Regions from separate parts of the Geodermatophilus sp. SYSU D01186 genome, predicted to be linked through region 1. Evidence: riboswitches for the same ligand, from Rfam matches in the RefSeq annotation. Region 1 holds a riboswitch; each other region holds the start of a gene.
What was found. Region 1 has a riboswitch for cyclic di-AMP ahead of ACI784_RS10735 (C40 family peptidase). Riboswitches for the same ligand answer to the same signal wherever they lie in the genome.

Region 1 (3,196 bases):
GTGAGCAGCCGGCGGGCGAGGACGGCGGTGTCGACCGAGGCCGTCGCCGGCCAGGCGATGCCGTTCTCGGCGCAGGCGGCCTTGAGGAACCCGAGGTCGAAGGGGGCGTTGTGCGCCACCAGGACCGCGCCCCGGGCGAACTCCAGGAAGTGCGGCAGCACCGCGCCGATGCGCGGGGCGGTGGCGACCATCGTCGAGGTGATGCCGGTCAGGACGCTGATGTAGGGCGGGATCTCACAGCCCGGGTCGACCAGGGTCTGGAACTCGCCGAGGACGACGCCGCCGCGGACCTTGACCGCGCCGATCTCGGTGATGGCGCTGTCCTTGGGGGAGCCTCCGGTGGTCTCCAGGTCGACGACCACGAAGGTCACCTCGGCCAGGGGGGTGCCGAGCTCCTCGATGCTGGCCTGCTCGTAGCGGGGGAGCCCGGCGGCGGCTCGTGCGGCTGTCCCGGCGGCGATCCCGGCCAGCCGGGCAGGGGAAGAGGGCACGGGGCGGACGGTAGGTCGGGGCAGTGACAGTCCCGGGGACGCGCGCCGGGGCCGGGGAGCGGCCGACCGCGGTCGCGCGGAACTGTCGGTGCCCGTCCCTAGCGTGCTGCGCGGACCGACCGGGGCCATGGAGGGCTCCTGCGACGAGGCGTCGGCCAGCAGAGGAGTGGGCCATGTTCATCGACTGCGACACGTGCACCGCCCGGGGCACCGGGTGTGCCGACTGCGTCGTCACCGTCCTCCTGGGTGCCCCGCCGGGCTGGGAGACCGCCGACCCCACGGTGGTGCCGATGACCGGCCGGCGCGACGGCGGAGCGGCCGCGACCGCCGAGGACGCCGTCGTGCCGCGGCCCGGTGTGGTCGTGGAGTTCGACGACGTCGAGCGGCGCGCGGTGCGGGCGCTGGCCGAGGGCGGCCTGGTCCCGCCGCTGCGACACCAGTCGTCCGCGGACGGGCGTGCCGCGGGCGCGGCCAGGGGCCGGCGGCGCACCGGGTGAGGCGCGGCCGCCGGGTCCTCGCCAGGGCGGCGGGCACACACCGTCGACGGTCTCGGTGACCGTGCGTGGCCGACGGCGTGGCGCGGGCCGGGGGTGTGGCTGTTCCCACAGTCCACGCAGACCCCGTTTGTCACAACTTCATCACGCCCGTACGGTGAGCCGGTCCGACCGGGCGGTCGTCACCTGAGAGAGGTGACCTCGGGAGGACACCGCCGAATTCCCCGACGCGCCGCGCACGGCGTCGAGGGGGAACCGGGGACCCACCGCAGTCCTGGGGTGAGTTCTCGCGTGCGCCGGTGACCCCGGGGCACACGCGCCGGTCCGCCGGAGCGCAGAGATAGGGCACTTCTTCCCAGCCCGAACCCGTCAGCTAACTCGGTAGGCGGTTGCTGAGGAAGAAACGGAGAGCCGCCGACCGTGGCGACGCCTCGCCCTGCCCTGGGGCATGCACTCGACCTGTCCCACCCCGACCTCCCGGTCCTGTTCCGCCGCCCCCGCCTGGCCCGCCGACTCGGTCGCGGGATCGTCCTGGGAGCCACCGCCACCCTGGCCCTCACGCTGCTGCCGGGTACGGCCGCGGCGGACCCGCAGCAGGCCGGCACCGCCGCCCAGGCCGCCCAGCTGGTCGCCCAGGCCGGCCACGAGCTCGAGGTCGTGACCGAGCAGGTCAACGAGGCCCGCGAGGTGCTCGCCCAGCAGCAGGCCGCCGCCGACCGCGCCCGCCAGGCCGCCGCGGACGCGCAGCAGCAGCTCGACGCCCTCGACGGCCAGATCCGCCAGGTCGCGCGCACCGCGTTCACCGGCGACGGCATGACGCAGTTGGACGTGTTGATGACGAGCACCTCCGCGGAGGACTTCGTCTCCCAGCTCGCGACCCTCGAGGTGATCGCCGGCCACACCACCGACGTCCTGGCCCAGGTGGCCGAGAGCGCGGCGGCCGCCGAGCAGGCCACGACCGACGCCGATGCCGCGCAGGCACAGGCGCAGGCCACCCTCGACGACGTCACCGCCCGGCAGGCGCAGCTGGAGTCCGACATCGCCGACTACCGGGCCCAGTACGACGCGCTCTCCGCGCCGCAGCAGCAGGAGGTCGTCACCGCGCACGCCGGCCAGCCCGTCGCCGTCGCTGCGCCGGCCGCTGCCGCCAGCGGTGCCGCGCAGGCCGCCGTCGACACCGCGCTGGCCCAGGTCGGCGACCCCTATGTGTGGGGCGCCGGCGGGCCGAACGCCTTCGACTGCTCGGGGCTGACGCAGTACGCCTACGCCGCGGCCGGCATCAGCCTCCCGCACTCCAGCCGCATCCAGTCGACGATGGGCACCGCCGTCTCGCGGGCCGACCTGCAGCCGGGCGACCTGATCTTCTACTACAGCCCGGTCAGCCACGTCTCGATGTACATCGGCAACGGCCAGATGGTGCACGCCTCGACGTCCGGCCAGCCGGTCAAGGTGGTCAGCGTCGACTCCATGGGCGGGATCACCGCCATGCGCCGCCTCGCATAGGCACGGCAAGGGCCGGGGTGGCGGCTCCACCCCGGCCCCCTGCAGGGCCCCGACGCGGCCCCGTCCCGGGGCCCGCCCCGAGCGTGCGAAGGGTGGGAGGACGGGGTCCTTCCACGGTGGGGGGCAGGGGGTCCTTCTAGGATCGGCCGGGTGAGCGCCCGCCGGGCCGCGCTGCTGGTCGCGGGAGTGCTCGGGGCGGCCTTCGTGGTCGTCGTCGCCGTCGGTACGCCGTGGACCCTGCTGCCGGAACCGCCGGGCGGCGCCAGCCCGATCCGTCCGGGCGCTGGTCTCGCCCCTGGGGTGGTCGAGCAGGCGGAGTCCTTCGCCGCCGCGATCCGCCCGGCGTCCCTCGCCTCGCTGGTGCTGGGGCTCCTGACCTCGGCGGTGTTCGCCTTGACCCCGCTCGGGCGGTGGCTGGTCCGGACGGTGGCCCGGCCGCTGGGCGGTGGATGGGTCTGGCAGGTGCTGCTGGGCACGGTGGCGCTGATGGTGGTGGGCCGGCTGGTCACGCTGCCGCTGTCGGCCTACGGGGAGGTGGTCCGCCACCGGTTCGGGCTCTCGACGCGCAGCTGGCCGCTGTGGCTGCGGGACGTCGCCGTCTCCACCGCCATCAACGCCGTGCTGACCGCCCTCGCCCTGCTCGCCGTGGTGTGGCTGGCCCGCCGTGCACCCCGGACGTGGTGGGCCTGGGCCGCCGGAGCGGCGGCG
Region 2 (3,196 bases), on a different contig from region 1:
ACGCTGCTGATGTGCTGCGCGCCGGACTTCTACGAGCACAACCGCGCGCCGGTGCGCGAGGCGGTGCTGCTGGCGACCGAGGTCGACGTCCCCCACGCCGGCCGGCCGTAGTCAGGCGGACGTCCGCCGGCTGTCCCGCTCCTCCGGCTGACCGGGGGTCAGCTCCCGGTGGCGCCGGGAGGCGGCTCCGCCGGGCGCGGCTGCCCGTCACTGCCGGGCACACTGGGGTCGACGGTCCCCATGGTGCCGCCCTGGGCTGCGCGCGGCTCCTCCTGCTGCGACGGCGGCCCGACCAGGTCGGGTTCCTCGCGCTCGCCCGGGTTGCCGCCGGTGGCCTCGTTGGCGCCCCCGTAGGGGCGGCCGGTCATGTTGCCCTCTGTCATCTCCGGACCTCCTCGTCCTGGGTGCGGGGGTGGGTACCCGGGGCGGGCGGCGCTCACGCGGGGGCGAGGACGCGGACCGGGGAGCCGGCGAGGAAGGCGGCGACGTCCTCGACGGCGTCGCGGAAGAACACCTCGTAGGTGGCGCGGGTGACGTAGCCGAGGTGCGGGTGGAGGACGGTGTTCGGCGCGGTCCGGATCGGGGCGTCGGCGGGCAGCGGCTCCCGGTCGTGGACGTCGACGCCTGCCCCGGCGATGCGGCCGTCGCGCAGGGCCCGGACGAGGGCGGCCTCGTCGACGATCGGGCCGCGCGAGGTGTTGACCAGGATCGCGGTCGGCTTCATCCGGGCGAGCTCGGCGGCGCAGGTCAGAGCATGCGGCAACGGCCCCTGCCCGGGGATCCGGGAGGGGCCGCTGCCGGGCGGTGGATCAGTAGCCGCGGCCCCGGCCGTAGCCCTTGCCGCCGCCCTTCTGCTTGGCCTGGTAGTCGGCGATGAACTTCTTGATCTTCGCCTGGTTCTCCGGCTTGCGGGCCTCCTGGATGACCTTCGCCGCGATCCCCGACGCCACGAGCTTCCGGATCATGCCGGCCATGTGGTTCCTCCTCGGTTGGTTGCGTTGATCGTGCCCGCCCAACGGCCCGGCCAACCACCGAGGTTCCCGTGGCGATACGTGGGGTCGTCCCTACGGACGGTCAGGGCACTCCGCATGGGGTCCAACTGCCCTTGACTTCGCTGACCTGCCCAATTGCCAGCAGCGACGGGACCTTGGTCCCGGTGTCCGACGTGGTGGGACTGCGTGTCGCGCGCGTGTCGGCCCGCGTCTCGCCCGGGCGCCCTCGCGCCGGCGCTCGCCCGGCGTGGCCGCGCGCGTGCGTCTAGCGTCCTCTGCGGTCCCGACGGGCCCCCGTTGCCGAAACCGTGGCGACACCCGTCGGACCCCGCCGAACAGGGGCGTGGCCACTGCCGCGCCCGGACCGGGGACCCACCGAAGCACAGGGGTGAAACACGGCCTGTTGCCGTGCCGGGCGACCTCCCGCCCGAACCCGACAGCTAACCCGGTAGGCGGACGGATGGAACAGGAGAACCGTCGTCGATGACGACTGCCCGCACGTCCTCAGCCCGTCGCACCATCCGTGGGATCGCGGTCGCCGCGATCGCCGGCGCCGGGATCGCCCTCACACCCGCCACCGCCTCGGCCGCCCCGGACACCACCGCCGTGTCGGCCGCGGCGGTCGCCAGCCCGGCGGCGCAGAGCGCCGTGAACACCGCACTCGCCCAGGTGGGCGATCCCTACCGCTGGGGCGCCTCCGGCCCCAACGCGTTCGACTGCTCCGGCCTGACCTCGTTCGCCTACCGGGCGGCCGGCGTCGGGCTCCCGCGCACCGCCCGGGCGCAGTCCGGCGCCGGGGTGGCGGTCTCCCGCGACAACCTGCAGCCAGGTGACCTGCTGTTCTTCTACCGCCCCGTCTCGCACGTCGCGATGTACATCGGCAACGGCAAGATGGTGCACGCCTTGCGGCCGGGGCAGCCGGTGAGGGTCGACAACGTGAGCTACATGCCGAGTTACGCCGGCGCCCGCCGCATCGCCTGACCTGCTCTGCCGGTGTCCTGTCGCTAGTGGCGGCAGGGCACCGGCGGCTGGTCGGCCGGCTGCAGCGAGAAGACCGAGCCGGCGTCGCGCGGCCAGGAGTGCAGGAACAGCAGTCCGAGGCGGGTGTTGACGAACGCCTCGGGTCCCGCCTCGCGGACCAGGTCCGCCAGGTGGCCGGTGTCGTGGTTGCGGTGCCGCTGCAGCTCGTCGCCGACGGCCAGCGTGACGACGTCCCCGACGGCACCCATCACGACGACCGGCTGCCAGTGGGCGTCGTCGGCCTGCGCCAGCCGGACGTGCGCCGGGTGCGGGGCGTGGCCGCGGGCGAGGCGGCGGCAGGGAATCGGCGTCTCGACGCGGCTCGAACCCGGGTGTGACTCGAGGTGGTCGGACACTGGCTCCCCCTGGTTCCGTGCTCCACCGGACGACCGGCGGACAGTCAGCGAACCACCTCGCTGCCCCGCTCGCCGGGGTGCCGAACGTCCCGGACGGCGAAGTCGCCCGTGTGGGTGCCCGCTCTGCCGTCGAGGTGACGGACGGCGACGGGTCAGCCGGGCGCGACGCCAGGAAGGGGCCGCGCTCGGGTACGACGGTGGCCATGGCCGCGAGTGGAGACGTGCCGATCCTGCTGCTGGACGTCGACGGCGTGCTCAACGCGGCCTGCAGGGACCTCCCCGAGGGCTGGCGACGCGGGACGTTCAACGGCTTCGTGCTGTCGTGGGACCCGACGGTCACCGCCCGGCTGCGCGAGCTGCACGAGTCGGGCCGGGTGGAGATCCAGTGGCTGACGACCTGGGCCTGCGACGCCGACCGGCTGCTGGCCGAGCCGATGGGGCTCCCGCGCGGGCTGAGGGTGCACGCCCGGGAGGGGGCCGCGCCCACCGGCTTCCGCGGGCCGCTCGGGAGGGCGACGGACTGGTGGAAGCTGGCCTGTGCCCGCGTCGTCGCCGAGGCCGAGCCGGGACGACGCATCGTCTGGATCGACGACGACCTCGCCGAGCAGGCCGCCGACACCGGCGAGTGGCTGGCCGCCCACCCGCACGTGCTGGTGGTCGCACCGACCCTGGGCGTCGGGCTCACGCACGCCCAGCTCGACGAGATCGAGGCGTGGCTGTGAGGTTCGGCTACGAGACGCGGACGAAGTCGCGGCCGTTCCAGTGCCACCGCACGGTGATCGGGATGGACGGGCCCTCGGCACGGTTGTCCTCCGGCGCGTAGGCCCA
Region 3 (3,196 bases), on a different contig from region 1:
CCTGGACACCGTCCGCTTCCCCGACGCCGACCTGGCGGCGATCGCCCGCGGGTACGGCTTCGTCGGGGTGACCGTGCGCGGCGTCGAGGACCTCGCCGCGGTGGCCGACTGGGTGGCCGGCCCGCGTACGGCGCCGCTGCTCATCGACGCCAAGGTGGCCGCCGACGAGCCGTCGTGGTGGCTGGAGGAGGCGTTCCGCGGCCACTGACGGTGCCGTGAGCATCGCAGGGAGCGCCAGCGACCGAGGAGCGGAGCGGCGCCGGAAGGGGCCCAGGGGGCGCGGCCACTGACGGTGCCGCCTCTCCCCGTGATCATGGCGCCGGAACCGCCGGAGGCCGCTCCGGCGTGGTCACGACGCCATGATCGCCGCAGGCGGGGCGGTCAGCCGGCGATGCGGCGGGCGCTGTTGTAGCCGCCCATCGAGTCGATCGACGCGACCTTCACCGGCTGGCCGTAGGTGGAGGCGTGCACCATCTGCCCGTTGCCGACGTAGATGCCGACGTGGCTGACCGGGCTGTAGAAGAACACCAGGTCACCGGGCTGCAGTGCCGACCGCGAGACGGGGGCCCCCATCGTCGACTGGATCCGGCTGGAGTGCGGGAGGCTGATGCCCGCCGCGGCGTAGGCGTACTGCACCAGCCCGGAGCAGTCGAAGGAGTTGGGCCCGGCCGCGGCCCACACGTACGGGTCGCCCTGCTGGGCGAGCGCGGTCTCGACGGCCCGCTGCGCGGCGGCGCTGCCGCCGGCCACGGGCGCAGCGGGGGCGGGAGCAGGCGCGGGTGCGGGTGCGGCGGCCGACCGGGCGCCGCCGGCGGCCGGGGCCGGCGGGGCGGCGGGTGCGGGGGCGGCTGGTGCCGGGGCCGCCTGCGTCGTGGCGGCCTGTGCGGCGGCGGCCCGTGCGGCCTCCTCGGCGGCCCGGCGCTCGGCGGCCTCCCGCGACGCCCGCTCCTCCTCGGCGACCAGCCGGTCGTACTCGGCCTGGAACCGCGCCACCTGCCGGTCGAGGTCGGCCTGCTTCGCGGCGACCTGGTCGACCAGGGCCTGCGCGTCGGCGGCCGCCTGCTCGGCGGAGGCGCGGGCGGCGTCGGCGTCGCCGGCGGCCTGCTGGGCCCCGCCGAGGACGCCGTTGTTGTGGTCGGCGATGGTCTGCAGCGTGCCGACGCGGTCGAGCAGCTCCTCCGGCGAGTCGCTGGTGAGCATGGCCGACAGCGTGCTCAGCCGGTCGCCGGTGAAGGCGCCGCGGGCGACCGCGCGCACCTGCTCGCGAGCGGTGGCGAGGGCGTCCTCGGCGGCGGCCAGTTCCGCGCCGGCCGCGGTGGCGGCGTCCTGGCTGGTCCGCAGCCGCTCGCGGGCCTCGTTGAACTGCTCGGTGACGACCTCGAGGTCGTGGGCCTTGGCGGCGACGAGCGCGGCGGCGTCCTGTGAGGTGGCCGGATCGCCGGGGGCGGCCGACGCCGCGGGGAGGCTGGTCAGGGTGAGCCCGCCGGCGGCGACGAGGCCGACCAGGAGGCGGGGCAGCGCGCGGGCAGGGGCGTGCGACGTCGCCATGGTGGGCGGGTCTGTCCTCTCTTCCACAGCCGCCTACCGAGTTAGCTGACGGGTTCGGGCGGGAAGGCGCCCGGCGTCCACGGCCCTCGCGAGGCCGCGGTCGCTTCACCCCAGTACTGCGGTGGGTCCCCGGTCCCTGGTGCCGGCGGAACGGGCCGGCGCAGGGTTCGGCGGCGTCCGGCCGGTGTCACAGGGGAGTGACGGAACGACCCGTCCGGACGCCGTCACGCTAGGTCGGCACCAGGGGGGCGACAAACCGGGCGACCGGCTCGCGCGGACACCCCGGCCGGTGCTGACGCGCTGTGACGACACCGCCCGGGATCAGAGGTTGCCGCGGCGTTCCTGCTCCCGCTCGATCGCCTCGAACAGCGCCTTGAAGTTGCCCTTGCCGAAGCCGAGCGAACCGTGTCGCTCGATCAGCTCGAAGAACACCGTCGGCCGGTCGCCGGTCGGCCGGGTGAAGATCTGCAGCAGGTACCCGTCCTCGTCGCGGTCGACCAGGATGCCGCGGCGCTGCAGCTCCTCCACCGGCACGCGGACGGTGCCGATGCGGGCCCGCAGCTCCGGGTCCTCGTAGTAGGAGTCCGGTGTCGGGAGGAACTCCACGCCCTCGGCGGTCATCGCGTCGACGGTGGCGAGGATGTCGCCGGTGGCCAGCGCGACGTGCTGGGCGCCAGGGCCGCCGTAGAACTCCAGGTACTCGTCGATCTGCGAGCGCTTCCTGCCCGCGGCCGGCTCGTTGAGCGGGAACTTCACGCGGTGGTTGCCGTTGGCGACGACCTTGCTCATCAGTGCGGAGTAGTCGGTGGCGATGTCGGCGCCGACGAACTCCGCCATGTTGGTGAAGCCCATGACCCGCCGGTAGAAGTCCACCCAGCGGTCCATGGCGCCGAGCTCGACGTTGCCGACGACGTGGTCGATCGCCTGGAACAGCCGCCGCGGCGCACCCGGGCGCCGCTGGTGTGCCGACGTCCGCGCCACGTACCCGGGCAGGTAGGGGCCGGTGTAGCGCGAGCGGTCGACCAGGCTGTGCCGCGTGTCGCCGTAGGTCGCGATCGCGGCCAGCCGGACGGTGCCGTGCTCGTCGGTGACGTCGTGCGGCGGCTCGAGGACGGTCGCCCCCTGGGCCGCGGCGTGGGCGACGCAGCGGTCCACGTCGGGCACGGCCAGGGCGATGTCGACGATGCCGTCCCCGTGCCGGCGGTGGTGGTCGGCCAGCGGGCTGGTCGGGGAGTAGGCGCCCGTGACCACGAACCGGGCGGCGCCGGAGCGGAGGACGTAGGCCCGGGAGTCCCGGTTGCCGGTCTCCGGCCCCGAGTAGGCGACCAGCTCCATCCCGAACGCGGACTGGAAGAAGTGGGCGGTCTGGGTGGCGTTGCCCGCGATCCAGACCAGGGCGTCCCAGCCGCTGACCGGGAAGGGGTCGGTGGCGGGGTCGTGCTCGACCAGCCCGACCAGCTGCCGCAGCTGCTCGGCGCTGAGCTCGGCCAGGCGCTCGTCGTCGGTGAGGACCTGCTCGAGGGTCCCGTGCGGCTCGGTGGCGGTCATGTCGCCCTCCCGGATGATCCCGTCTCCCTGCGTGCGTCCAGCACACCTCCGGGCGCCCGGGATGGGCAAGATGACCGTCTCGGGCTGGCCGATCGGGGCA
Region 4 (3,196 bases), on a different contig from region 1:
GCCAGCTGGACAGCCGTGCCGGACCGGTGCTAGGACGGTCCCCGTCCTGTCGCCCGCGAGCTGTGCCGTCGCGAGCGAGAGAGGGGATCGAGGCCGGCCATCGGGTGACGATCGCTACAACGCTGAGGGGCGATGGCTGTGAGAAGACGTCGCATGGCAGTTCCGGCGGTCGCGGCATCGACGGTGATCGGGGTCGTACTCGCGCCTGCGGCCCTGGCCGGCACGGTGCCTGTCGTCACCACGACGTGTCCGAAGACGCTCACCGTCGCCACGTTCGAGCCGGGGGAAGAGGTGTCAGGCAACGCGACCGTGACCTCACGGGACGCAGCAGACCGGCTGAACCGAGGTGAGGGCCTCTTCCTCCTGGAGGAGGGCACGTCCAGGCCGTTCACCATGGCGGTGCACCTGGGCGCCGAGAGCGACGTGAGCCAGCCCTTCTCCTTCACCGCGTCGGGGACCTCGCTGAGCGCTTGCCTGCTCGCGACGACTCACGGTGGTGGGGAGGAGAACATCGGCACCGTGTGGACGAACGTGACGGCATAGCACCTGGGCCATCGCGGGTCGCTCCGCGGGGGAGCCGAGCCGGGACCGGGACGAGGCCCGCAGGACCGAGGCCCCGGCCTGCGGGCCCGATCGGTGGGGCGGGTGGGGCTCGAACCCACGACCCAGGGATTATGAGTCCCATGCTCTGACCGGCTGAGCTACCGCCCCGGTGTGCTCCAGCCTGCCAGATGGCGGCCGGCCGCCGACGGGGCCGTGAGGGTGAGCCCGCCGGGCGGTTTCGGGGGAACTGTGCGCGACATCTCAGCGGCGGCGGCCCGGTGCCCGGGACGTGGCCGCGGCCGCCTGCGGCCCACCGCGCGGCCCGGGCCGTCCTCGCAGGTCACCGCGGGAGTCGCGCGAGCGGTGGAGCGGTCCTGAAGATCAGCTCTCCGGGGTCGCGTACTCACGCCTCGTAGCGGGATGTCACTCCTTCGGGCAACGAGGCGCGCCGGAGGTGTTACTCGATCGTGACCGCGGGGGGTCACTCAAGGTAGTTTTCCCGACGGCCTCGCCGGGTTCCGCTCCTCGACACACGAGGGCACCGGCCTGGCCCCGCCGAACCGCCGACGCCTCCCTCCGGGGGCCGAGACGGACCGGGGACCCACCGTTCCACTGGGGTGAGTCCTGCCTGCGTAGGGGGACGCAGGCGGGTAGGGCGCCGTCCGGCCCGAACCCGTCAGCTAACTCGGTAGGCGGTCGCGAGGATGGGAGAACCGTCGCCTTGGCGACCCTGCACCACCTGATGACCCTGCCTGCGCGCGGAGCGCCGGCCCGCCGGCTGCTGCGTGCGCCTCGCCGGGCGCTCGTCGTCGCCGCCGTGGTCGGCGGGCTGCTGGCCGGCACCCCGGCCGCGCTCGCCGCCCCCACCGTCTCCGGCACCTCCGAGCAGGAGAGCCTGGCCGCCGAGGTCGCCCGCATCGAGCAGTTGGTCACCGCCGCCGAGGAGAAGCTGCAGCGGATGACCGTCGAGGCCGAGGCCGCCGCCGACGCCGCTCTCGTCGCCCGCGCGGAGCTGGCCACCGCCCAGGCTGAGGCCGATGCCACCGCCGCCGAGCTGGCCACCGCCCAGGCCGACGTCGCCGCCGCCGAGGAGGACGTCGCCACCCTGGGGCGGGAGGCCTACATGGGGGCCGACAACCGCTACGGCGACATCGAGCTCATCCTCGACGCCGAGAGCCCCACCGAGTTGCTGCAGCAGGCGGCGACGATGGACGTCCTCGGCGCCCAGCGCGCCGCGCGGCTGACCGACTTCCTCGCCGTCGAGCAGCGGGTCGAGGAGGCCGACCGGGCCGCCCGGGCCGCGGTGACCCGGCTCGACGAGGCCGCCCGCGCCGCCGACGAGGCCGAGGCGGCCGCCACCGCTCACCTCGCCGAGGCGCAGTCCGAGTACGACGCCGTCGCGGCGCAGAAGGCCGCTCTCGACGAGCAGTACCGCGCCGCCGGCGAGCGCCTGCTCGCCGCGCAGGGCGCGGCCGACCCCGCCGCCGCCTTCAACGCCCGGCTCGACGCCCGGGCGCAGGGCACGACCGGCATGCCGACCGCCGGCCGGCTCACCTCCTGCTACGGCGCCCGCTGGGGCACGATGCACCAGGGCATCGACATCGCCGCCCCCATCGGCACCCCGATCTACGTGCCGGAGGACGGCGTCGTCCTCCAGGCGGGGCCGGCCAGCGGCTTCGGCCTGGCCGTGTACGTGCAGCACGCCGACGGTCAGATCACCCTCTACGGCCACGTGAACCAGTTCTCCGTCACCGCGGGCCAGGTGGTGACCGCGGGCCAGCAGATCGCCGAGGTCGGCAACCGTGGCCAGTCCACCGGGCCGCACCTGCACTTCGAGGTGCACCAGGGCGGCCTCTACGCCAACCGGGTCAACCCGATGCCCTGGCTGGCGCAGCACGGCATCGCCCTCGGTGGCGGGTGCTGACCTCGACCTGACCTGACGCGGACGGCCCGCGGCCCCCGGTGCTCCGGCGGCCGCGGGCCGCCGTGCGTTCAGCGGCGGCCGCGCAGCCGCCCGAGCAGGCCGCCGACGCCGCCGAGGGTCTGCGCGGCCAGCTGCAGGATCGGCCCGCCGGGGATGCCCGGCGCGACCTGGACGACCGGGGCCAGCGCGAGCAGCCCGCCGAGCTCGTGCACCCGCAGCCGCCGCCGGGCCAGCGCCGCGACCGGGTTGACCCGACCGGAGGCCGCCTCGAGCAGCAGGTCCGCCGGCGCCTCCACGGCGGTGCCCTGCGGTGCTCCCGGGGCCACCCGCCGCACGGTCCAGCCCGCCGGGTCGGCGGCGAAGGCCCAGCCGCCCTCCGGCGTCGCCAGGGTGGCGCCGCCGGTGATGCCGACGGACGCGGACAGGGCGCCGGTCACGTCCGCGAGGGCCGCCAGGCCCGCCTGCAGGACCGGCTCCGGCACCGGCGGGGCGCCGCACGCTGTGAGGTCCAGCCCGTGCACGGCCAGCTCGTACGCCTGGCCCAGTACGACGCTGAGCAGGGGCAGGGTGCCCACGACCGCGACCGCCGGTGCGGTGTCCAGCTCGACGGGCCCATCGGCGAGGTATCGGGCGGTGGCGTCGCGGTTGCGCCGCAGCGCGGCCAGCACCTCCTCCCGCGTCGCGTCCCGGTGGGCGGCGGTGACCCGGGCGTTGGTCGCGTCGACCTCC

Region 2: another riboswitch for cyclic di-AMP. It lies ahead of ACI784_RS11210 (C40 family peptidase); the one in region 1 lies ahead of ACI784_RS10735 (C40 family peptidase).
Region 3: another riboswitch for cyclic di-AMP. It lies ahead of ACI784_RS06535 (C40 family peptidase); the one in region 1 lies ahead of ACI784_RS10735 (C40 family peptidase).
Region 4: another riboswitch for cyclic di-AMP. It lies ahead of ACI784_RS09695 (M23 family metallopeptidase); the one in region 1 lies ahead of ACI784_RS10735 (C40 family peptidase).

What each region holds. Positions count from the first base shown of each region.
Region 1 covers NZ_JBJGYW010000011.1:124,430-127,625, reverse strand. Annotated here, with positions in the region: gene ACI784_RS10745 (DEDD exonuclease domain-containing protein) at 1-491, opposite strand, end outside; gene ACI784_RS10740 (hypothetical protein) at 665-988, shown strand; cyclic di-AMP (ydaO/yuaA leader) riboswitch at 1,189-1,389, shown strand; gene ACI784_RS10735 (C40 family peptidase) at 1,406-2,488, shown strand; gene ACI784_RS10730 (M48 family metallopeptidase) at 2,639-3,196, shown strand, end outside.
Region 2 covers NZ_JBJGYW010000012.1:99,858-103,053, reverse strand. Annotated here, with positions in the region: gene ACI784_RS11230 (SMP-30/gluconolactonase/LRE family protein) at 1-111, shown strand, start outside; gene ACI784_RS11225 (hypothetical protein) at 159-383, opposite strand; gene ACI784_RS11220 (NAD(P)-dependent oxidoreductase) at 437-763, opposite strand; gene ACI784_RS11215 (hypothetical protein) at 810-974, opposite strand; cyclic di-AMP (ydaO/yuaA leader) riboswitch at 1,334-1,460, shown strand; gene ACI784_RS11210 (C40 family peptidase) at 1,476-1,973, shown strand; gene ACI784_RS11205 (hypothetical protein) at 1,997-2,368, opposite strand; gene ACI784_RS11200 (HAD domain-containing protein) at 2,572-3,090, shown strand; gene ACI784_RS11195 (hypothetical protein) at 3,098-3,196, opposite strand, start outside.
Region 3 covers NZ_JBJGYW010000006.1:69,675-72,870, reverse strand. Annotated here, with positions in the region: gene ACI784_RS06540 (thiamine pyrophosphate-binding protein) at 1-208, shown strand, start outside; gene ACI784_RS06535 (C40 family peptidase) at 382-1,548, opposite strand; cyclic di-AMP (ydaO/yuaA leader) riboswitch at 1,564-1,706, opposite strand; gene hppD (4-hydroxyphenylpyruvate dioxygenase) at 1,870-3,096, opposite strand.
Region 4 covers NZ_JBJGYW010000010.1:51,850-55,045, reverse strand. Annotated here, with positions in the region: gene ACI784_RS09705 (hypothetical protein) at 154-543, shown strand; tRNA gene ACI784_RS09700 (tRNA-Ile) at 638-711, opposite strand; cyclic di-AMP (ydaO/yuaA leader) riboswitch at 1,115-1,253, shown strand; gene ACI784_RS09695 (M23 family metallopeptidase) at 1,286-2,467, shown strand; gene ACI784_RS09690 (maleylpyruvate isomerase N-terminal domain-containing protein) at 2,536-3,196, opposite strand, start outside.